3 regions of the Shewanella sp. 553 genome follow, and region 3 is predicted to be linked to each of the others. Evidence: predicted binding sites of a transcription regulator. Region 3 holds the regulator's gene; each other region holds the start of a gene.
The links. Region 3 encodes sigma-54, which starts transcription at its own class of promoters, with help from an activator protein. Its sites were predicted from a motif close to GTTGGCACGNNNNTNGNNT; they were not measured.

Region 1: AC5YBZ_RS14340 (P-II family nitrogen regulator) is a predicted target of sigma-54. The motif match lies at 1,502-1,520, and genes of this name have one in related genera.
Region 2: glnA (glutamate--ammonia ligase) is a predicted target of sigma-54. The motif match lies at 2,718-2,736, and genes of this name have one in related genera.

What each region holds. Positions count from the first base shown of each region.
Region 1 is NZ_CM181701.1:3,231,229-3,238,825, forward strand. Features, by position in the region: gene AC5YBZ_RS14335 (ammonium transporter) at 1-1,106, opposite strand, end outside; gene AC5YBZ_RS14340 (P-II family nitrogen regulator) at 1,119-1,457, opposite strand; gene AC5YBZ_RS14345 (hydrolase) at 1,709-2,251, shown strand; gene nrfA (ammonia-forming nitrite reductase cytochrome c552 subunit) at 2,417-3,817, opposite strand; gene narQ (nitrate/nitrite two-component system sensor histidine kinase NarQ) at 4,064-5,764, shown strand; gene AC5YBZ_RS14360 (response regulator) at 5,806-6,435, shown strand; gene AC5YBZ_RS14365 (YacL family protein) at 6,641-7,015, opposite strand; gene fkpA (FKBP-type peptidyl-prolyl cis-trans isomerase) at 7,246-7,597, opposite strand, start outside.
Region 2 is NZ_CM181701.1:3,684,480-3,692,076, forward strand. Features, by position in the region: gene AC5YBZ_RS16255 (4Fe-4S binding protein) at 1-496, shown strand, start outside; gene typA (translational GTPase TypA) at 623-2,449, opposite strand; gene glnA (glutamate--ammonia ligase) at 2,817-4,226, shown strand; gene AC5YBZ_RS16270 (N-acetyl-ornithine deacetylase) at 4,529-5,353, shown strand; gene ppnP (pyrimidine/purine nucleoside phosphorylase) at 5,462-5,776, shown strand; gene AC5YBZ_RS16280 (DUF4124 domain-containing protein) at 6,003-6,548, shown strand; gene glnL (nitrogen regulation protein NR(II)) at 6,675-7,597, shown strand, end outside.
Region 3 is NZ_CM181701.1:489,817-497,413, forward strand. Features, by position in the region: gene AC5YBZ_RS02280 (FG-GAP repeat domain-containing protein) at 236-1,774, shown strand; gene mgtE (magnesium transporter) at 1,848-3,215, opposite strand; gene AC5YBZ_RS02290 (HPr family phosphocarrier protein) at 3,323-3,598, opposite strand; gene rapZ (RNase adapter RapZ) at 3,585-4,439, opposite strand; gene ptsN (PTS IIA-like nitrogen regulatory protein PtsN) at 4,436-4,879, opposite strand; gene hpf (ribosome hibernation promoting factor) at 4,882-5,169, opposite strand; gene AC5YBZ_RS02310 (RNA polymerase factor sigma-54) at 5,200-6,684, opposite strand; gene lptB (LPS export ABC transporter ATP-binding protein) at 6,816-7,547, opposite strand; gene lptA (lipopolysaccharide transport periplasmic protein LptA) at 7,544-7,597, opposite strand, start outside.

The DNA.
Region 1 (7,597 bases), 1.3 Mb from region 3:
AATACCCAAGCGAAAATCACTGCTGCCCCAAGTAACTGGCCTGTGATGGTCGCATCGGCATTCGATAGCGGCACCAAGAGTAAACCAAATAAGCCAGCCACACCGTGCACCGAGATTGCGCCCACTGGATCGTCTATCTTAATGCGATCAAACATCACAATAGAGAAGACCACTATGCCACCGGCAAACATACCGATAGCACCGGCTAATAGCAACGAAGGCGATAAGGGATCGGCGGTGATGGCAACTAGGCCGGCCAAGGCGCCGTTAAGGATCATGGTTAAATCGGCCTTACCCCACACCATCTTACACACGATGAGCGCAGCAACGGCACCGCTCGCGGCAGCCGAGTTGGTGTTCACAAAAATCTTGGCCACCGCCGAGGCGTTCTCCATGTCCGATACCAATAACTGTGAGCCGCCATTAAAACCAAACCAGCCCATCCACAACACAAACATACCTAAGGTTGCCATGGGTAAGTTAGATCCAGGGATTGGGTTAACCTGACCGTTAGGGCCATATTTACCTTTACGTGCACCGAGCAGTAACACCCCAGAAATAGCTGCCGTCGCGCCAGCCATATGCACAATACCGCTGCCAGCAAAGTCGACAAAGCCCGCTTCAGACAGGAAGCCACCGCCCCATGTCCAGTAACCTTCGATGGGATAGATAACCGCCGTCATCACCACAGAGAAGAGTAAAAAAGACCAAAGCTTCATCCGCTCAGCGACCGCCCCCGAGACGATAGACATGGCTGTCGCCACAAACACCACTTGGAAGAAGAAATCTGATTCTAAGGCATGGTCTGCATCGCCCGCTTGTACGCCAATGAGTCCACCTAACGAGGGCAGCCAGCCGCCTTCAGTGTTATCGACGTACATAATGTTGTAACCCACAATTAAGTACATGATGCAGGCTATAGAGTACAAACAGACGTTTTTGGTTAATATCTCGGTGGTATTTTTAGAGCGCACTAAACCCGCTTCTAGCATGGCAAAACCGGCCGCCATCCACATCACCAGTGCACCCGAAATCAGAAAGTAAAATGTGTCTAGTGCGAATCGCAACTCGGTCACAGTGGTACCTAATGCCTTTAGTTCTTCCATTGTCTTATCCCCTTACAGTGCTTCGTTATCGAGTTCGCCCGTACGAATACGGATAACCTGATCTAGATCTGTCACAAAAATTTTGCCGTCACCTATCTTGCCCGTTCGCGCTGCCGCCACGATAGATTCAATCAAGTGGTCTACATTTTCCGACTTAGTGGCGATATCGAGTCTAACCTTAGGTAAAAAATCGACTTGATATTCGGCGCCACGATAGAGTTCGGTATGGCCTTTTTGGCGCCCAAACCCTTTCACCTCGGTGACTGTCATGCCCTCTATCCCCATACCAGCGATAGCTTCTCGCACATCATCCAATTTAAAGGGTTTGATAATTGCACTGATTAGTTTCATTCCAGCCTCCGGCTCGTGATTGTAATGTGGTGATACAATAAACAATTCAAGCATCAGGCCAACAATAAAAATCACTTATAATCAGTAATTTAAACTTTACGGATTGATACAGCCTACCCGCTATCGCACCATTTTGGTGCGCGCACCCCACCAGTGCACAAAAAACAAGCGTTCAGGTATTCGACTTATGACCGATTGGTTATGGCGTTATCCTAGGTATGATAGAAAACCAACCATGGGAGGAGATGACTATGTTAGAACCACAGGAGTGTGTGTTATTGATTGTCGATGTGCAGGGCAAGCTTGCCCAGATGATGCATCAAGCCGATACCTTAGAGCACAAGCTGACCACCTTGATCAAAGCGGCAGAGCTGTTTGACATCCCCATTGTCTGGCTAGAGCAGCTACCCGAGAAACTCGGCAGCACGAGTCCAGCATTACAGGCCCTGCTGGCCCCGCACCACCAGCCAATCGTCAAAGCCCATTTTAGTGCTTGGTATACCGAGGCCTTTCGCCACGCAATGGAAGGCACCAAGCGCAAACAAGTGCTGATGGCGGGCATTGAAACCCATATCTGTGTCTATCAAACCTGTCGCAGTCTGCTCGATAATGGTTATCAGGTGAACGTTGTTGCCGATGCGGTATCGTCACGCAGTGCTGAAAATAAGCAGCTGGGCATTCAGATGATGACTCAGTATGGCGCGAAGGTGACCAACTGTGAGTCTTTACTGTTTGAACTGCAGCGCGAAGCCAGCGGCGAGCGCTTTAGGGCCCTACTAAAGATGATTAAATAGTTTGTACTCAAGGGACAGGCCTATCTTGGCAACGGACAGAATATGACAAAAAGCCCTGGTTAAATACCAGGGCTTTTTAGTGTGATGACTTAAAACAAACCGTTAGAGAAGCACTGCTGGCTTACTGACGCAAAGGCTCACTCACGGCTTGGCTATATCACTTGCTTAGTACGTTGCTTCACGCTGCTTAGCTTCGGCGTCCCACTTAGGCAGTACGGTTTTCTTGAACTCTTCCTTGTCGGCGTTCATCTTTTTCATGTCCATACCTAGCGCCGCTTGGGCTTTGGCTTTAGTCGATACATCAGGGATCGCAATCGGCTGCTTAACCCCTTTCACCGCTAATAACTGTGCCAGTTTAATACGGGCATCGGCGGCTTTATCAACTGCGGTACCTAATACACGTAAGGCTTCATCCGGTGCATGAGCCGCCACCCCATGAGAGGCTGTGGCATAATCCCAGCGCCACTGTGAATGACGGATATCCATTAAGATAGGCTTCATTTCAGTCTCGCTAGCACCAGCGTCCCACGCCGCTTTGGCTTCAAAGTGAGCTCTAACCAACTGAGCTTCAGCACGCGCCTTTAAATCGGCCACTTTCACCTTACGTTCTTCGGTTAGGTTAACCATGAACTCTTTGCTTTGGCTATGACAGGTGCCACAGGTTTCTTCGAAGCGATCAAATGGATTACCCACTTTATGGTCGGTAAACTTACGGCCTTCGGCATTGGTAACCTTAGGCATGTGACAATCGGTACAGGTCACATTGTTTTTGCCGTGTACACCAAGCTGCCAAGTTTCATAACCTGGGTGCTGGGCTTTAAGCATAGGAGTTTTCGATAGGGCATGGGTCCAATCGGTAAAGTCCATACTGTCGTAGTAGACTTCCATCTGCTCAACTGTGGTGCCCATATCCCATGGGAACTTAACAAAGCCTTTGCGATCTTGTGTTTTTTCGAAGTAGTACTCTACGTGGCACTGACCACACACCATAGATTGCTTATCTTTTTTAGACGCTTTATCGAACGGGGTGCCTAGGGTGTTCATGGCACGTTCGGCAAACGGACGAGACAGGCGTAACTTAGCCGAGCCTTTCTCATGACAATCGGAACAACCGATAGTATTGACTATCTCTGCACCACCTTTGTACCACTTACCGGCGAAATAGCCATCTTCGCCTTGCTCTTCAATCATACGAGGCACATCAGGGCTCTTACATGACCAACACGCCATCGGCATTGGACCATCTTCAGCAGACTTAGGCGCACCGGTACGTAAGGTATTACGCACATCGGTTACCGCATACATATGACCACGAGGTGCATTGTAATCTTTGGCAAAGCCATAACCCGCCCACAATACCACTAAACTGGGCACTTGCTCTAACATATCGACAACATCTTTGCTTTCAGCGGTCTCATGCCAGCTGTTATATTGCTTCGCAAATTTGTCTTTATACACTTCATTACGTGGCTCAGTTTTGTCACTGGCCATCACGCCACTTGTCATTAAGCTCGCTGCAACTAACGCGCTTAGTGCAAAGGTTTTTTTTGTTAAATTTTTCACCATCTCATCTCCGTATTATTCATAGTTATCTGCAATAACCACAATATCTCCATGGCCAAAGTTAGCCTTTAAGCTGATTTTTAAATATACCTCTTATGGGGTAACTGGGATGAATCTTGAGCTAGATCATAATGTAAATGTGTTGTATCTCACACTTTAGCCAATATGTTAACTTTTATGCTGATGACTCATTAATAATACTCGCCTTACTAGTCATCCTCTTCTTCGATTTTAAGCGACGGTTCCCTGATGAAAAAAGGCAGTCTCACCGCCACCATTTTTGCACTTATGCTGACCTTTATTTTACTGTCGAGCGGCTTGGCCACCTTTGCTATTGCCAATTTAGCCTACAGCTTAGGCGATGCGCGGGCGATTAACGCCTCCGGCTCGCTACGAATGCAAAGCTATCGGCTGATGTTTTATGCTAACTCTGGCAGTGAAGATGCCGATGAGAAAGTGGCCGAGTTTGAAGCCACCCTCTATTCAGATGCGTTAAAACGCTCCCTAAGTTGGATAAGTCCTGCTGCCTTGGGTGAGCAATACCAACTGGTTATCCAAAAGTGGCAGGTGATGAAACGTTTTATCGAAACCGAAAATTCACGCCAATATGCCGCCGCACTCAGTGATTTTGTCGACACCATAGATTTGCTGGTACTGGAAACCGAAAAACACGCCGCCTTTAAATTACGCCTGCTGGCCGCAAGCCAAATTATCGGCTTAAGCCTGATGTTATTAATCGCATTTTTTGCGGTGCGTTTTACTCAACGTAAAGTGGTAAAGCCACTGCATCAATTAATGGAATCGGCTAACACCATCTCTAAAGGCGACTTTAATGTTGCCGTGCCGCAGAGTGAATATGTTGAACTTAATGCCCTGAGTAATGCACTGGCCAGCACAGCCAAAGAGTTATCTTCGCTCTATGCTAACCTCGAAAATCAGGTCAAACAAAAAACCTTAGCGCTCACTCGCGCCAACAATGAGTTGAAACTCTTGTACGACAATCTGGTCATGTTGCACTCAGGCACGCTGGAGGTAAGCACCCTTAAGCAGGCCTTAGATCAGCTCAAGGCCCATGAGCCAAATACCAACTTGCGATTAGTGATCGCCCAAGAGGGCGAAGCGCCGCTGTGTATCGAAGCCGATGGCGGGTGGTCACTGGCAGCACCAGAGACCACCCGCTTTGCCCTCAAGTTTGCCGATAACGAACTGGGCCATTTAGAAGTACGCAGCGATAGCGAGATTAATTACGCACTATTTGACAATTTTGCCATCATGCTGGCGCGCTCTATTGTGATTCACAATACTGGTGAGCAACGTCAACAACTGGCCCTGATGGAGGAGCGCGCCGTTATTGCCCGGGAGTTGCATGACTCACTCGGGCAACTGTTGGCCTTTCTAAAAATTCAGGTCAATTTGTTATCAAAAAGCCTCGATACCGATTGCCGTAGCCCACAAGTTGACAGCCAATTAAGTGAGATTAATGAAGGCGTCAATACCGCCTACGTGCAACTACGAGAGCTATTATCGACCTTCCGCTTAACCATCAATGACCCTAATCTACATAACGCCATGGAGGCGATGTTAGCGCAGCTGCGCAGCCAATCAGAGGCTAAAATCAGCCTCAACTACCAGCTACCAATGCAGCTATTAGGTGTCTATCAACATATTCACGTATTACAGCTCACTCGAGAAGCTACGCTCAATGCCATTAAACATGCCCAAGCGAGCCATATCCATATCGATTGCACTGCCCAAGGCGACAAAGTAGTGATAAGCATTAGTGATGATGGTGTCGGTGTCGATAAATTAATCGAGCGGGATCAACATTTTGGCATTGGGATCATGCATGAACGCGCCAGTCGATTAGCGGGTGTGCTAGAGTTCAGCGGTAACACTCAAGGCGGCACCACGGTCACGCTACAATTTCCACCTAAGACAGAGCCAGAATAATTTGGCTGCAATAACGGCATACAACGCCTGGAGACAAAACCATGGGTAAGCCCTATTCCGTATTAGTTGTCGATGATCACCCTTTATTACGTCGAGGCATCTGTCAGCTGATCGCTTCCGATGCCGATTTCACCCTATTTGGGGAAGCTGGCTGCGGCTTAGATGCACTGGCGCTGGTGGCCGACAACGAGCCTGATATCGTATTGCTCGACCTCAATATGAAAGGGATGACTGGGCTTGATACCCTCAATGCCTTGCGTCAAGAGGAGATCACTAGCCGCATCGTGATTTTAACAGTCTCTGATGCCAAACAAGATGTGGTGCGCCTGATCCGCGCCGGAGCCGACGGTTATCTATTAAAAGACACCGAGCCGGATCTGCTGCTTGAGCAACTGAAACAAGCCATGTCGGGGCACCAAGTTATTTCAGCCTCTGTGGCAGCCCATTTACAGATCCTACAAGAGGGACAAGATGAGCAAGAATGGATCAGTAACCTAACACCACGAGAGTTACAGATTTTACAGCAGCTAGCAGAAGGTAAAAGTAATCGAGTGATCGCCGAGCAACTGCATATCAGTGAAGGTACGGTAAAAGTGCATGTCAAAAACCTGCTGCGCAAGGCCGATGCAAAATCACGCACCGAGATGGCGGTGCGCTACCTCAATCACTAAGCTTAACTTGGCCAAAGCCCTGTTTAGGCTTAACTTATGTTACGCACAACTATGGTTAAGTTGAGCGTAACTAAGGTTAATTCTTATTAAGGGGGTAATTCTAATAAGGGGCTAATTTTAAAAATGAGTTATGTTTAAGAATGGCAAAATAATCAATAAAAATGCGACCAAAAGTGCTGCAAATAGTTAGTGCACTAGCGTTAGGCTAACGACTCTCAAGAATAAAGATACGCCAGCTGGTTAAGGCTTGCTCAAAATCTTCTAAACCACAAAATGCCTCAGACTCACCATTATAGAGTGACATAGACTCATCGAGCTCATAGTCATCTTCCATCTCTAACACATTCGCAAACACCCGCACCTGCTCGGTGTCTAAGTCGATTGATATCGCTTTACCCAGGATACGCTTTTCACTGAGCGTGCCTTGCTGCAACTGCAAAATCACTTGTTTAATTTGCTCATACAGCGAATTATCTTCGCCCAGCTCATCGACAAACCACAGCCCCATGATCTCATGATCCATGGTGAAATTAGCCACTAAGGTACCCGTTAATGTATTGCGGCGAAATTCATATTCCATCACTAAACCCTAAAATTGTTATGCCACTCTCAAGGATAAATTCTACCCCAAGCCTGCAAGCAATGCGCTGTTATCTTGTCATGCCTGCGCCGCTTGTTGACAAAACCAACGTTTAAACCTGTTTAAGCCAACCGAAAAGATGCTCACCTATATGAATCACCTCTGTATAAGCCAAATTATAGCCACAAAAAAGGGCGCTTAGCGCCCTTTATTCAATATCGAGTCAGCGACTATTTTTCGCTGGCTTCAGCCGCTGCAACGGCTTTTTCGATAGAGAGTAATTCAACTTCAAAAATCAGCGTTGAATTAGCTGGAATAGTACCAGTGTCACGATTGCCATAGGCTAATTCAGCTGGAATAACAAACTTGTACTTGGCGCCTACAGGCATTAGTTGAACACCCTCGGTCCAACCAGGGATAACCCGGTTCAGTGGGAACTTAGCAGGTTCGCCGCGAGCAACTGAGCTATCAAATTCGGTACCGTCAATCAGAGTGCCGACATAGTGCACCTCTACTGTGTCTTCCGCTGCTGGCTTATCGCCACTACCTGCAACAAGTACTTCATATTGCAGGCCAGACTCT
Region 2 (7,597 bases), 830 kb from region 3:
GGCGCTATTTTTTATCACTCCAGGACTGGTCACCTTAATTTGCTTCGGGGTTATTTTGGCAATAGTCGCTTGGCGACGCCAAGGCTTCTGTCGCTACATCTGTCCCTATGGTGCACTACTTGGGCTACTGAGTTTTTTAAGCCCATTTAAAATACGCCGTAATACCCAACACTGCCTTATCGAATCTAAAGGGATGAACTGTGACAAATGCACCCGCGCCTGCCCAGCGGCCATCAGCGTGCACACCCAAAAGCATATTCGCTCAGACGAATGCCAAGCCTGTATGCGTTGTGTATCCGCTTGCCCTAAAAAAGAGGCACTGCACTTAAGTACTCGTAATGGCATCACACTATCTGCCCGTGGCTTGACCATCATGTTATTCGTGCTGCTATTTATGCTGCCACTGATCGCCTATGTGAGCGGTTTTTGGGTCAGCCAGACCCCAACTGAAATGCGGATGTACCTGATTCAACATCTTAACGCCATTGGTCATTAACCCCTGACCGCCTCGTTGGTATATCGTGCCTCAATACCAAGACAAAAAAGCCCTCAACATTTGCATGTTCAGGGCTTTTAATACTTAAAGCTTAAGGGCTAGCGACTCGTAAGTGCTAGCACAGGCTTAAGAAGCGTCTTTTGAACCACGGTTGTGGCGCTTACGCTCGTTTTCTGTCAAGAAACGCTTACGAACACGGATGCTCTGCGGCGTTACTTCAACTAATTCATCATCATCGATAAATTCAAGCGCCTGCTCAAGGCTTAAGTTGATCGGTGGAGTCAGTACTTGTGCTTCATCGGTACCCGATGCACGCATGTTGGTTAGCTGCTTACCTTTCAAACAGTTCACTGTAAGGTCGTTAGCACGCGCATGAATACCAACGACTTGGCCTTCATATACTTCGGCCGCGTGGCCAATAAACAGGCGACCACGATCTTGTAAACCAAATAGTGCGAAGGTTAACGCCTTACCTGTTGCGTTAGAGATCAATACGCCGTTAGCGCGTTGACCAATATCGCCACCTTTAAATGGACCATAGTGATCAAAAGTGTGGTAAATCAGACCGGTACCAGAAGTGGCTGTTAAGAACTCAGTTTGGAAACCGATTAGACCACGGCTTGGAATCACGAAATCGATACGCACACGGCCTTTACCGTCAAGCTGCATATCTTTCATTTCAGCTTTACGGGTACCTAGCTTCTCGATAACGCCGCCTTGATGTTCTTCTTCAACGTCAACGGTTACGGTTTCGAACGGTTCACACATCACGCCATCGATCTCTTTCATGATCACTTCTGGACGCGAAACGGCTAACTCGTAACCTTCACGACGCATGTTTTCAATCAAGATTGACAGGTGAAGCTCACCACGGCCCGATACGCGGAAACGATCTGGGCTTTCAGTTTCTTCAACACGCAGTGCAACGTTATGCACTAATTCCTGCTGTAGACGCTCAAGGATGTTACGTGAAGTCACGTACTTACCTTCTTTACCAGCAAATGGAGAGGTGTTGACTTGGAAAGTCATGGTCAATGTTGGCTCATCAACTGACAGTGGTGGTAGTGCTTCTACAGCGCCTACTGCACAGATAGTGTCAGAGATCTTAAGCTCACCAAGACCAGTGATTGCTACGATGTCACCAGCGTTAGCAATTTCAACTTCGGTACGGTCTAGACCCATGTAACCTAATACTTGGCCGACTTTACCATTGCGTGTCTTACCATCAGCACCAACGACAGTGACTTGTTGGTTAGTCTTAACGCTACCACGCTTGATACGACCTACACCGATAACACCTACATATGAGTTGTAATCAAGTTGCGAGATCTGCATCTGGAAGTCACCTTCCGAGTCAGCATCTGGGAATGATACTTTTTCAACGATAGTTTCAAACAGTGGCGTCATGTCGACACCCTCTTCGTCTGGATCTAAAGTTGCGTAACCGTTTAACGCAGATGCGTAAACGATTGGGAAGTCTAGTTGCTCATCAGTCGCACCTAAGTTGTCGAATAGATCGAATACTTGGTCGATAACCCAATCAGGGCGAGCACCTGGACGGTCAATTTTGTTGATAACAACGATTGGCTTTAAGCCTTGTGCGAATGCTTTTTTGGTGACGAAACGCGTCTGTGGCATTGGGCCATCAACCGCATCAACCAGTAGCAATACACAGTCAACCATCGAAAGAACACGCTCAACTTCACCACCGAAGTCGGCGTGGCCAGGGGTGTCAACGATGTTGATACGGTAATCGTTCCACTTGATGGCAGTATTCTTTGCAAGGATCGTGATGCCACGTTCCTTTTCGATGTCGTTCGAATCCATCACCCGCTCAGCGGCTTCTCCCCGAGACTCCAGGGTTCCAGACTGTGCCAGCAACTTATCAACAAGGGTAGTTTTACCATGGTCAACGTGTGCAATAATGGCGATGTTACGTAAATTCTCTAACACAAATAAACCTCTTACCATCAAAAAAATAGGGTATTACTAACAGCTTCAATAATAGCTATTGCAATAAAAAACGTGCCATTCTACTCTAGACGAGGACTCTCGCACAGGATTATTTTTTAGTCAGCTATGAATAATCATGATCATCACAGTGCGCACCAAGATGGTGAATGCACCATAAAAAGGCAAGGGACGCACCAATATGGTGCAGGCCAGATTACACCACTCCTTCCACTTATTTGCATCCCTTTATTATTCAACAGCTTAAAATATTGGCACGAGTCTCGCTTTATCTTGGTCAGTACCGCGTTAAGCGTAAGTTGAATGTTATAAGAAGGGCATCCCCTCTACCCTACACGGAGATTTAAGAATGTCAGCAGAATCAGTTTTACAACAAATAGCAGAACTTGAAGTCAAATTTGTTGATTTGCGTTTTACCGATACCAAAGGTAAAGAGCAGCACGTTTCTATTCCGCATCACCAAGTTGATGCCGATTTCTTCGAAGACGGCAAGATGTTTGATGGCTCTTCAATCGCAGGTTGGAAAGGCATTAACGAATCAGACATGGTATTGATGCCAGATCCAACCACTTTTGTATTAGATCCTTTTACAGAAGAAACCACTGCACTTATCCGCTGTGACATTCTTGAGCCTGGCACCATGACAGGTTATGACCGCGACCCACGCTCTATTGCCAAGAAAGCAGAAGAGTATCTCGTCTCTACGGGAATCGCCGATACCGTATTGATTGGCCCAGAACCAGAATTCTTCCTATTTGATGATGTAAAATTTGGCACCGACATGTCAGGTTGTTTCGTCAAGCTTGATGCCAAAGAAGCGGCTTGGAACTCTGGTACCCATTATGAAGATGGCAACACAGGTCACCGTCCATTTGTAAAAGGCGGTTATTTCCCAGTAGCACCAGTTGACTCTTCACAAGACCTGCGTAGCGCTATGTGTCTAGTGCTTGAAGAGATGGGCCAAGTCGTTGAAGCACATCACCACGAAGTGGCGACTGCGGGTCAAAACGAAATTGCCACACGTTTCAACACGCTAACAAAAAAGGCCGATGAAATTCAGATCCTTAAGTATGTTGTGCACAACATGGCGCATGCTTATGGCAAAACAGCCACCTTTATGCCTAAGCCAATTGTTGGCGACAACGGTAGCGGTATGCATGTACATCAATCACTAGCTAAAGACGGTGTTAACCTATTTGCTGGTGACAAGTATGGCGGATTGAGTGAAACCGCTTTGTATTATATTGGTGGTATCATCAAGCACGCTCGCGCACTGAATGCTTTCACCAACCCAAGCACTAACTCTTACAAGCGTTTGGTGCCACATTTTGAAGCACCAGTTATGCTTGCATACTCTGCACGTAACCGCTCTGCTTCTATCCGTATCCCTGTGGTACCAAGCCCGAAAGCGCGCCGTATCGAAGCACGCTTCCCCGATCCACATGCAAACCCATACTTAGGTTTTGCTGCGCTTCTAATGGCCGGTCTTGACGGTATTCAAAACAAGATCCACCCAGGCGAAGCGATGGATAAAGATCTGTACGATCTACCTGCAGAAGAAGCCGCTGAGATCCCACAAGTGGCAACCTCACTGGAAAATGCACTCGAAAACCTCGATGCTGACCGTGAGTTCCTTACTAAAGGTGGCGTATTTAGTAATGACTTCATCGATTCATATATCGCATTGAAGAAAGGTGAAGCAGAGCGGGTAGCGCGCACGACTCACCCTGTTGAATTCGAGCTTTACTACAGCTTGTAATCTGCGCTGCAGATAATAAAACCGCCTTACATAGGCGGTTTTTTTATTTATATTGCTATGGCGCATTCACACAGCCACCAACACAATTAATGCTTAAAAATGCATTCTTCGCAATACACTGAATTAGTCGCCAGACAACATAGGCAGTAGACTTTAATGCCTTAATTCTTATCCATCTTTGCAGGCCACATCCCAGCCTAATTAGACTATCAGTCATTAGACTTTAATCTGCTTTAAAATGATTTATCTTTATGGGTAAACTGCTATGATGAGCAGGCCGTTAATTTACAGTAGAATCAATTATGTCTAGCCGAGATCCGTTTGCCAGTTACACTTGGAAGAGCGATATTTTTAGTTGCGAAAGTAACGATATCAGCACCTTTTATACGAGCTTAAAAGAGCAAGTCACTCGATTAGGTTTACTGGAGCGCAAGCTTGGCGACGCGGGACGCTACCCACTGAATCTGTACCAATCTCCGGCACAAAAATCGGGGCAACCCTCACTGTTAATTAGCGCAGGATTTCACGGTGAAGAAGCCGCAGGCCCTTGGGGAATGTTACATTTCCTCAATGAGTTAGAACCCGAACTCTTTCAACGCATCAACCTTAGTCTACTGCCACTTGTCAACCCAACAGGATTCAAGCGCGGCCATAGATTCAATAAGTTAGGTCAAAATCCTAATCGAGGTTTTTTGGTCGACAATGGTCGCGGCAAAAGTAATGATGACACCTCTGCTGAAGGTAAAATACTGCTTGAACATTCGCAGTTATTACAGGCGGCCAGTAAAGAAGGTATTTTAACTTGCCACGAAGATGTGCTGCAAAACGATACTTATATCTATTCGTTTGAAGCTAACCAAACTCCAGGCCATTTCAGCCGCACACTACGTGACACTCTAGGTGAATTTTTCCCTATTGCTCCTGATGGTTTTATCGATGATTGCCCAGTAAAAGATGGCATTATTTTTAACCATTTCGACCTCTCATTTGAAGCCTTTTTGGTCCGCTTAGGTGCCAATGTTGGCGTATGCAGCGAAACGCCGGGTAAACAGAATTTCGATCAACGTGTTTTGGCCAATAGTGCCATTATGCAAGCCTTTATCGAGCAGGTCATTGCCAGGCAGTAATCAACACCAACTCCATACAGATCGATATTACGACACCAACATTTAAGAATAGATATTTTCATTTGTTAACTATATATTCACCTATCGATATTTTTTAAGGATGAATATATGAGTCAATTTCAACAGGTTTCAGTAGATAAGCTGGCTAATGTTTACTTCGATGGCAAAGTGATGAGCCGCACAGTCACTTTCAGTGATGGCAGTAAACAAACATTAGGCGTGGTGTTACCCGGCGAATATGAATTTAGCACTGCCGTGGGTGAAATCATGCACGTGCTCGATGGCACCTTATCAGTGTTACTTCCTGGCAGTGATACATGGCAAAGCTTTTCTGCAGGCAGCCAATTTCAGCTGGCAGCCGAGGTGAGTTTTACCATGCGCGCCCATGATATTGCTCAATATTGTTGCCAATACCTAGATTAAGCCGCTAATTACGTAGTCGCGCCGAGTGGACAGCCAACACCCTCTCCCGCTAGGCCTATTAGCGCCATACCACCTGTTGAGGTCGGCCGTGAATGGCGGCTGACCTTAATCACAACTCTTGCTCACCACACATCTCGACAGTGCCATGCGGGCAATTTACGCGATGATTTTTATGCAAAAACAGACTAATCTAAGCAAGATACCATCGTATAACAAAGGATCGCTTATGCGCACGCTACTACTTTTGACCTTACTACTTCTAACAGCGTTCGCCCAGGCGACCATTTATAAGTGGGTCGATAAAGACGGCAAGGTTCACTACTCCGACAGTCCGATGGAAAATGCCCAAGCGGTCGAACTTAAAGAAAACACCCAAAATCAAATTAAGTTGCCGCCAGTGGTGGTACGAGAGTCAGGAAGCAAGCAACCTGATCCAGTCGATATGCCAAGCTATCAGATGCGGATCAGTAGTCCATCGGAAGAGGAAACCATTCGCGATAATAACGGTAACATCACCATTATTGGCTCGATAAGCCCCGATCTTGCCAGCAACCATGTGTTAGTGCTGCTAATGGATGGCAAAGTAATAGGTCCAGCGCAAACTACAGCTGTATTTAACCTAGAGAACGTCGATCGCGGTGAACATATTTTTGAAATTAAGGCGTTAGCACAAAACGGCAAACAACTTGCATCTACTCCTCCAAGAACCGTATTTCTTCATCGAGCTAGGGTCAACGCGATACCAAAGCCTAAACCCGCTGGCGGCCAATAAATATTAATTAATTATTTTTTATTGGCTTAGCGCATATTTCAACATTATTCGTCTCGATGAAGCTAGCTTGCACCATGCACCAAATTGGTGCACCATGTTGGTGCGATCTATTTCAGGGAGTCGTAAATGCACACAGACCCTTTGCTCAACAACCTAGTGACTGCGGTCATAGTGATAAATCACGACCTAACACTCTGCTATGCCAACAGTGCAGCGGAGCAACTATTAGGCTTAGGTTGTCACCGACTCACAGAACATAGCCTAGGCGATTGCTATCAGGAGCTGAGTGTCGACACTCAACTGCTGATGAGCGCCATAGAACAGCACCAAGGGCTCACGGTCAATAGTGCTAATATCACCACCTTAGATGGTCACGCGCATATCCTCGACCTCACCCTAACTCCCATCGAAGCTGACAATGGCACCCCTCAAGGCTTGTTAGAGTTGCGTCAGGTGGATCAACAACGACGCATCCACCAGCAGTTAACCTTAGATGCCCAGCAACAAGCCGCGCAGTATCTGGTGCGTAATTTAGCCCATGAGATTAAAAATCCACTCGGTGGTCTACGCGGCGCAGCGCAATTACTCGCTCGCGAGTTAAAAGATGATGAGCAGCGCGAATTTACCGATCTGATTATTGAGCAAGCCGATAGGTTGCGTAACTTGGTCGACCGACTGTTAGGGCCACAAAAACCGACACAGCACAGCCTACATAATATCCATGAAGTGATCCAAAAAGTGCTGAAACTGGTGCAGGTCACCTTACCCAGCACTATCCATTTGATCCAAGATTATGATCCATCTATTCCCGATATCGAAATGGATCAAGAGCAACTACAACAGGCGGTGCTCAATATTGTGCAAAATGCGATACAAGCATTAGAAACTGGCGGCGAGATCCGCATTAAAACGCGCACTCAGCACCAGGTCACCATAGGAACTCTCAGACACAAACTGGTGCTGGCTTTATCTATCATAGACAACGGCCCCGGCATCAAGCCTGAGCTAATGGACACCCTGTTTTATCCTATGGTCACGGGCCGCGAACA
Region 3 (7,597 bases):
CGGGTTAAGACTAAGGTGCTAAAACGTGAAAGAGTGAGCCCATCTTGTGTTTAATGAGGTGATGAACACCAAGTCTTGGCCCCTTATGATTCGTTGTCTGGCTATTGTGCAGATGCTTCGCGGCAGGGAGCTGCGGCTTTGATTTGTAACAAGCTGTTAACCTGGCTGTTCTTTTGCCCGAGAGTCGGTAGATTAGTTAAGTTGATAATTAGGCAATGAAAGGAGCGAGTTTTACATGAACACAGCCCAAATCGGTTTGCGATGGTCACTTGCCATGATATTGCTGCTTGCTCTGTCTACAGCGCAGGGCGCATCGATCAGTAGCCGACTATCATTGTACTCGCACCATATAGACGCTGGGTTTCGCATTACCCATCCCATCCTAACGGTCAACTTGTTGCCAGATCCAGGTAAAGAGTTAGTCGCTATCGGTGTCGATGATAGGCATCAACGCTGGCTGGGGGTGTATGCGTTCGATACTGAAGTAAAACAATATCGTCAGCGGGTAAAGCAACCTCTACCTAATGCGCTGTTTGCGTTCGATATCTCACCTGATAACCTAGAAAATCCCGATGCCATACAAGCACTGTACTTTCTCTCTAGCGACCGTTTATGGAGATTACAGTGGCGTGACAGCCAAGTTGAATTTGTGCCATTAATGACGGTCGAGCCGCTGATCTTGAGCTCGCGAGTCGATTTTATCTCCCGTGGGCGCTTTGTACGCGATCTTAATCGTGATGGGCTGGATGACTTTATTATTAGCAGCTTTGAGCAGAGCGCACTATTGATACAGCAAGCCGATAAGCGCTACATCACTCAAATATTACCTATCCAGCCGCAGATGCTGTTGTATTTTGATGGTGCCAAGTATACCGAGGCTAGCCTCTATTTCGCCGATCTTAATCTTGACGGTCGCGATGATATTGTCAAGGTAGCTGAGGGCGAGTTTGAAGTGTATTACCAGCAAGATGATGGCCTGTTTACACCCTTACCCAATTACTTACCTGTGAGTTTGGCCATCAGCGGGCAAGATTGGTGGAGTAAACGTGATGCTTATGGTGAGGCGCTGGATCAAAGTAATTTAGTCTATCGAAAGGTCGAACATTTGGGCGACATTAACCATGATGGTCTGGCAGATATGGTGGTGCGCTATACCAAGAGTTCAGGAGTGCTGGATCGGGTTAACGATTATGAAATTTACCTAGGCAGTAAAATAAAAGACAAGCTGCAGTTTGCCAAGGTGCCTAGCAGTGTGATCCGCGCCGAGGGTACCTTAACGGGTTTTGAGCTGGTGGATATCGATAATGATAAGGTTGATGAAGTGCTGGTGTCGGGCTTCGATATTGGTGTGTCGCAGATCATCGGTGCGCTCGTGTCGGGGAGCATTGATCAAGATGTACACTTATTTAAAAGTGATGCCACTAGCCGCTTTGCCAGTAAACCTAATATTACCAAAGAGGTGGAGCTAAGCTTTAGTTTAACTTCGGGGCAAACGGGGCAACCTGTGGTGACTTTTGCCGATATTGACGGCGATGGCTATCAAGATCTCTTGCTCTCTGGTGGCGAGCAGGCACTCACGGTGTATTTAGGCGAGCCGAGTGACAGCCTGTTTAATCGCAACGATGAAACTCTTAAACTACAGCTGCCCCGCGATGGTGAGATGCTCAGCGTGAGCGATCTTAATCATGACGGGAAAGATGAGCTAATCATTAAATATGGCCGCGAAGACAGTCAGGCACTGCAACAGCAATTGATGGTGATTATGGCGCAATAGCCAGGGTTGAACACTCAGCAAAGAAGCTAATGGCACCGCTTAAGCCATTACACCACGAGCGGTGCCTAACAAGCTAGTGCAGTAAGTAGAGGGTGGCCAAGCCTAAAAAAGCAAATAAGCCTATTACATCGGTGACAGTGGTCAGCACCATGCCACCCGCCAGCGCAGGGTCGACATTGAGCTTTTTAAGCAGTAGCGGGATAGTGGCGCCAGCAAATCCAGCCACCGTCATGTTGATTAACATGGCGCCGCCAATTAAAGCGCCTAGGGCGACATCGTCTTTCCATAGCCAAACGGCAGCAAACACCAAAATAGACCAGAGCAGGCCATTAAGAAAGCCGATCGCTAACTCCTTGCCAACTAACCAACGTGAGTTACTTTGACCTATCTGTCCTAGTGCGATACCGCGGATCACTAAAGCTAAGGTTTGGTTACCAGCCACTCCGCCCATGCTGGGCACTATGGTCATTAATACCGCAATGGTAGCAAATTGTTCTATGGTGCCTTCAAACATATTGCTCACCGACGCCGCTAACAGTGCGGCAAATAGATTAATCGTCAGCCAGAGTGAGCGCCGAAAGGTACTCTTAAGGACCGGGCCGAAGGTGTCGGTCTCATCATCCATTCCGGCCATCCCCATCATCGAATGCTCAGCATCTTCACGGATCACATCGACAACGTCATCTATGGTGATCCGCCCAAGCAGTTTATTGGTTTTTTCATCGACCACAGGTGCCGATACCCAGTCGTGGCGTTCAAATAGCTGCGCGACTTCACTGTCGTGCATACCCACAGGGATCCCTTCGAGCTCTTGGTTCATGATGTCGCGCACCGATGCATTCGGATCGCAGGTGAGCAGATCGGCGATCGCTACGCCACCAAGCAGGCTGTCGTGCTTGTCAACCACATATAGGGTATCGGTGGCTTCTGGTAATTCACCACGAATACGCAGGTAACGCAGGATCACGTCGACATTCACATCTGGCCTTAGGGTCACCGTATCTGTGTTCATTAAGCTGCCGGCGGTGTCTTCTGGGTATGACAGAGCCTGTTCGACTCGCGCCCTATCTTGGCTGCGCATCGATTGCAGTACTTGATTGAATACGCTGTCTGGCAGGCTACGCAGTATGTAGGCCAGGTCGTCGGTATCCATATTTTCGGCCGCTTTTGCTACGCGCTCAGGGCTCATCTGGCTAATAAATTGATCTTTGAGCTCTTCACTGAGTTCATCGAGTATCTCACCCGTATGGGCTTGATCGATAAGTTGCCATAATACTTGCCGCGCACGCGGTGGAGAGGACTCTAAAATAAAGGCGATATCCGAGGCCGCCATGTCGTGCAGCATACTACGCACATGGACAAACATACCGCTGCTCAGGGCTTGCGTCAGCTGCTGTAAACGTTGATCTGTAGTTTCATTATCTAACACTTCGATCGGCATGACTTCCCCTTGGAAAAATGGCGCGGCGACATAGGTTATTGGCTAAGTAACCTGAACTCGGGATAATTATAGAATGAGATGAGCCGTTTAGGCTCGAGGTGGGGCGATTATACGGCTTCTTCGAATTTTGCGTCAATCAGTGCGCTAATGGCATCGAGTGCCGCTTGGGCATCTTGGCCTTCACTGGTGATGGTAATAGTTTTACCAAAGCCGGTTTCTAGCATTAATAGCCCAAGCACACTGGCGGCTGAAGCTTGCTTGTCACCTTGAATTAAGGTGACTTGGGCATCAAACTGAGCGGCCAATACCGCCAGTTTGGTGGCGGCTCGCGCATGCAACCCCAGCTTGTTGCAGATGGTTAATTGGCGTTCAAGCTTGTTCATGCTGAAGTTCTCTGTGGCGCGCCTGTACCTTATGTTTCCCTTTATTGAACAGCTTGGCCAGTTGATCGGTCACATACACCGAGCGATGTTGGCCGCCGGTACAACCAATGGCGATCGTTAAGTAGCTACGGTTATTGCGCTCAAGGTGTGGCAGCCACGTTTCGAATAGATTTTCTATCTGCCAAATAAACTTATTTACTAGCGGCTGCTGACTTAAAAACTGCTGCACTGGTTGGTCGAGACCCGTCAGCGGGCGTAACTCCGTTTCCCAGTGGGGATTGGGCAGAAAACGCACGTCAAACATAAAGTCTGCTTCACTTGGCATACCGTATTTAAAGCCAAATGACTCAAAGTTAATCACTAACTCCTTGTCTACTGTGCCTAGTAAGATCTCGCGTACCTTATCGCTTAAATCATAGATGTTAAGGGTAGAGGTGTCGATGTAGTGATCGACCATCTTAGAGATAGGCTCGAGCATTTTGCCTTCAAGTTGAATGGCTTCTTTGAGAGAGGCTTTTGAGCGTGACAGTGGATGTAACCTGCGGGTTTCACTGTAGCGTTTAAGTAACACATCGTCAGATGAGTTTAAGAAGAAACTCAGTATTTCGGTATCTTTAGGGAGATTAGCTAGCTGCTTCTCCAGCTGAATGTCCTCGCTGGGCATGTTGCGCACATCGACGCTTATGGCTACGAGTTCATTTCGACCTTTGAGCTGACTGAGCAGTGAGTCCATCATCTGTAGTGGCAGATTATCGACACAGTAATAACCCAGATCTTCCAGTACCCTAAGGACTACCGATTTTCCTGAGCCTGATCGCCCAGATACCATTACCAATTTCATTGGGTGATCACCTGATACAATTCTGCCTCGTCGTGGGTTTTTCTTAGCTGTTTGATGATGGCTTTATCACTTAATTTCTCTGCCATCGCGGCGAGGGTGCTAAGGTGCTGTTCGCATTGCTCTGAAGGAACCAATAATGCAAAGAGGATATCGACGGGCTGATTATCAATTGCATCGAATGCGATTGGCTCAGCACATTTAATCAATACGGCGACTGGCTTCTCAATATTCGTCAGCCGTCCGTGAGGGATCGCGATACCATTGCCTATACCTGTGCTGCCCATTTTCTCTCTCGCCAAAAGGCTTTCAAAAATCTCTTGAGAGGAAAGGGTGGGGTACTGGACAGCGGCCAAGTCGCTGATAAGTTCCAGTACCTTTTTCTTACTGCCCGGAGTGGCGCAGGTTGTGCACTCCGGCCGCAGGATGGTACTAAGTTCCATCGTTAATGCTTTATTAGCTTCTCTTTGTGTTTAATGACCTGACGATCTAATTTATCGATCAGGGAATCTATCGCGGCATACATGTCCGCGTGCTCTGATGTTGCAAATACTTCCCCACCACGGAGATGTAACTTTGCTTCAACTTTTTGCATCAATTTTTCGACATTTAATATCACATGGACATTATTGATCTGATCGAAATGCCGTTCAAGCTTTGTAAACTTTTCTTCAACATAGTTGCGCAGAGATTGGGTGATCTCGATGTGGTGCCCAGTCAGATTTATTTGCATAAAGTGATTCCTCCGGTTTCCAGTTGTTGATTATAAGCTTTTACGTTGATTTGACGGCGGTATCAACATCGCCTCACGATATTTTGCAATCGTGCGTCGAGCGACTTGGATACCTTGCTCTGCCAGCAGTTGTGCCATCTTACTGTCACTTAAGGGTTTCTTTTGATTTTCTGCGGCGACTAGCTTCTTAATAAAAGCGCGGATCGCAGTAGAAGAGCATTCACCACCATCGTCGGTCCCGACATGGCTGGAGAAAAAGTATTTCAGCTCAAAAATCCCTCTTGGCGTGTGCATATACTTTTGGGTAGTGACCCGCGAGATGGTCGATTCATGCATCTCGACCGCTTCGGCAATATCATTAAGCACCATAGGTTTCATCGCTTCTTCACCAAACTCGAAAAAACCTTGCTGGAAATCGACAATGCAGTTGGTGACCTTAAGCAAGGTATCGTTGCGGCTCTCTAAACTTTTTAGAAACCATTTAGCTTCTTGCAAGTGACCACGAATAAACTGGCCATCGGCTTGGTTTTTGGTGCTGCGTGCCATCGAGGCATAATGTTGGTTTACATTAATCTTAGGCATACTATCGGGATTAAGCTCGACCACCCAGCGACCTTTTTTCTTGCTAACTGTGACATCGGGGATCACGTATTCGTCGCGACTGGCAGTAATGGCCAGCCCCGGGCGCGGATTGAGGGTTTGAATTAGCGCTATGGCCTCACGCAGGTCATCCTCTTTCAGCTTGGTCTTACGCATCAATAGGCGAAAGTCTCGTCCGGCGATAAGATCTAAGTAATCACGGATCAAGAGTCTGGCGTTGTCGATATGCGGGGTGTCGGGGTTGTATTGGGCCAGTTGGATCATCAGGCATTCGCTGAGGTCTCTGGCACCAATCCCGATAGGATCGAAATGTTGTACCCGTTTTAATACCGCTTCAATTTCGTCGAGTTCGATTTCAGGATCGCCCATGGCTTCGAGAATATCGTCGCACGTTTGCGTCAAGTAGCCGCGCTCGTCTATGGCGTCAATGATGGCGGTGGCGATAGCAAGATCGTTGTCAGAAAAGGGCGTGAGGTTTTTTTGCCATTCGAGGTGTTCATACAAGCCTTCGCTGGTTTCCCCTTGAAAGGGCATGTCATCGTCGCGCATGGCACCAGAGCTGGAGTTGGGTGAGGCGGTATAGACCTCATCCCATGTGGTGTCGACGGGAAGCTCATCGGGCATAGAGTCTTGATTGAGTGCATCGGAGGTTTCTAAGCTTGAATTGTCTTCACTCGAGTCGACTTGCAGTTGCTCATTGTAATCGGTGTCGAAGTTGTCATTACGCTCTTGTTCTGAGTCGATATTGGCGCCTTCTTGCTCCTCGTCTAACTCGAGTAGAGGGTTAGACTCTAATGCTTGCTGGATCTCTTGCTGCAATTCCAATGACGAGAGTTGCAACAGACGAATGGCCTGTTGCAACTGGGGCGTCATGGTTAAATGCTGACCCATTTTGAGCTGAAGTGACGCTTTCATCGTACTGCTATTCCCTTGTTTCTAATTCTAAAGTGAGAAAGCTGCCTCTGGTATTAAACCGCTAAGGCGAATGATCTACTTAACAAGGTAAGAGCGGTTTAGCCTTTTACCTTGAGCGCTAATAACGTTAACTATAGCTTGAATTGTTCTCCTAAGTACACCGCTCGAACTTGTTGGTTATCTAAGATCTCATCGGGTGTTCCTTCGGCAATCAAATTACCGTGACTGACAATGTAGGCTTTTTCACACACATCCAATGTTTCACGTACGTTGTGGTCGGTGATCAGTACGCCAAGGCCACGATTTTTCAGTTGCTCAATAATCTTTTTGATGTCGATAACCGAAATGGGATCGACCCCGGCGAAGGGTTCATCAAGCAAAATAAACTTAGGATTGGCGGCTAATGCTCGGGCGATTTCGACGCGACGACGTTCGCCACCGGACAGTGCCATCCCCTGACTATCGCGGATGTGAGTAATATGAAACTCTTCTAGCAGGTGCTCCAACTCCTCTTCGCGCGCATCGTTACTGAGCTCGCGTCGGGTTTGTAATACCGCCATAATATTATCGCGTACCGATAATTTCCGAAAAATACTGGCTTCTTGCGGTAGATAGCCAATCCCTTTGCGGGCGCGCAAATGCATAGGATCTAAAGTGAGATCGTCATCGTCAATAAAAATACGTCCCTTGTCACTCTGGACTAGACCGACCACCATGTAAAAGGTGGTGGTTTTACCTGCGCCATTAGGCCCTAGCAAGCCGACGATTTGCCCTGTGCGTACGGTTAAGCTGACATCTTGTACCACGGCGCGGCTTTTGTAGCTTTTGGCTAAGTTAACCGCTTTTAGCGTCATCTCTGTCATTGCTTTTCCTGCTTGGGCTGTTCTTGGGGCTGACTTTTGCTGTTGTCTTG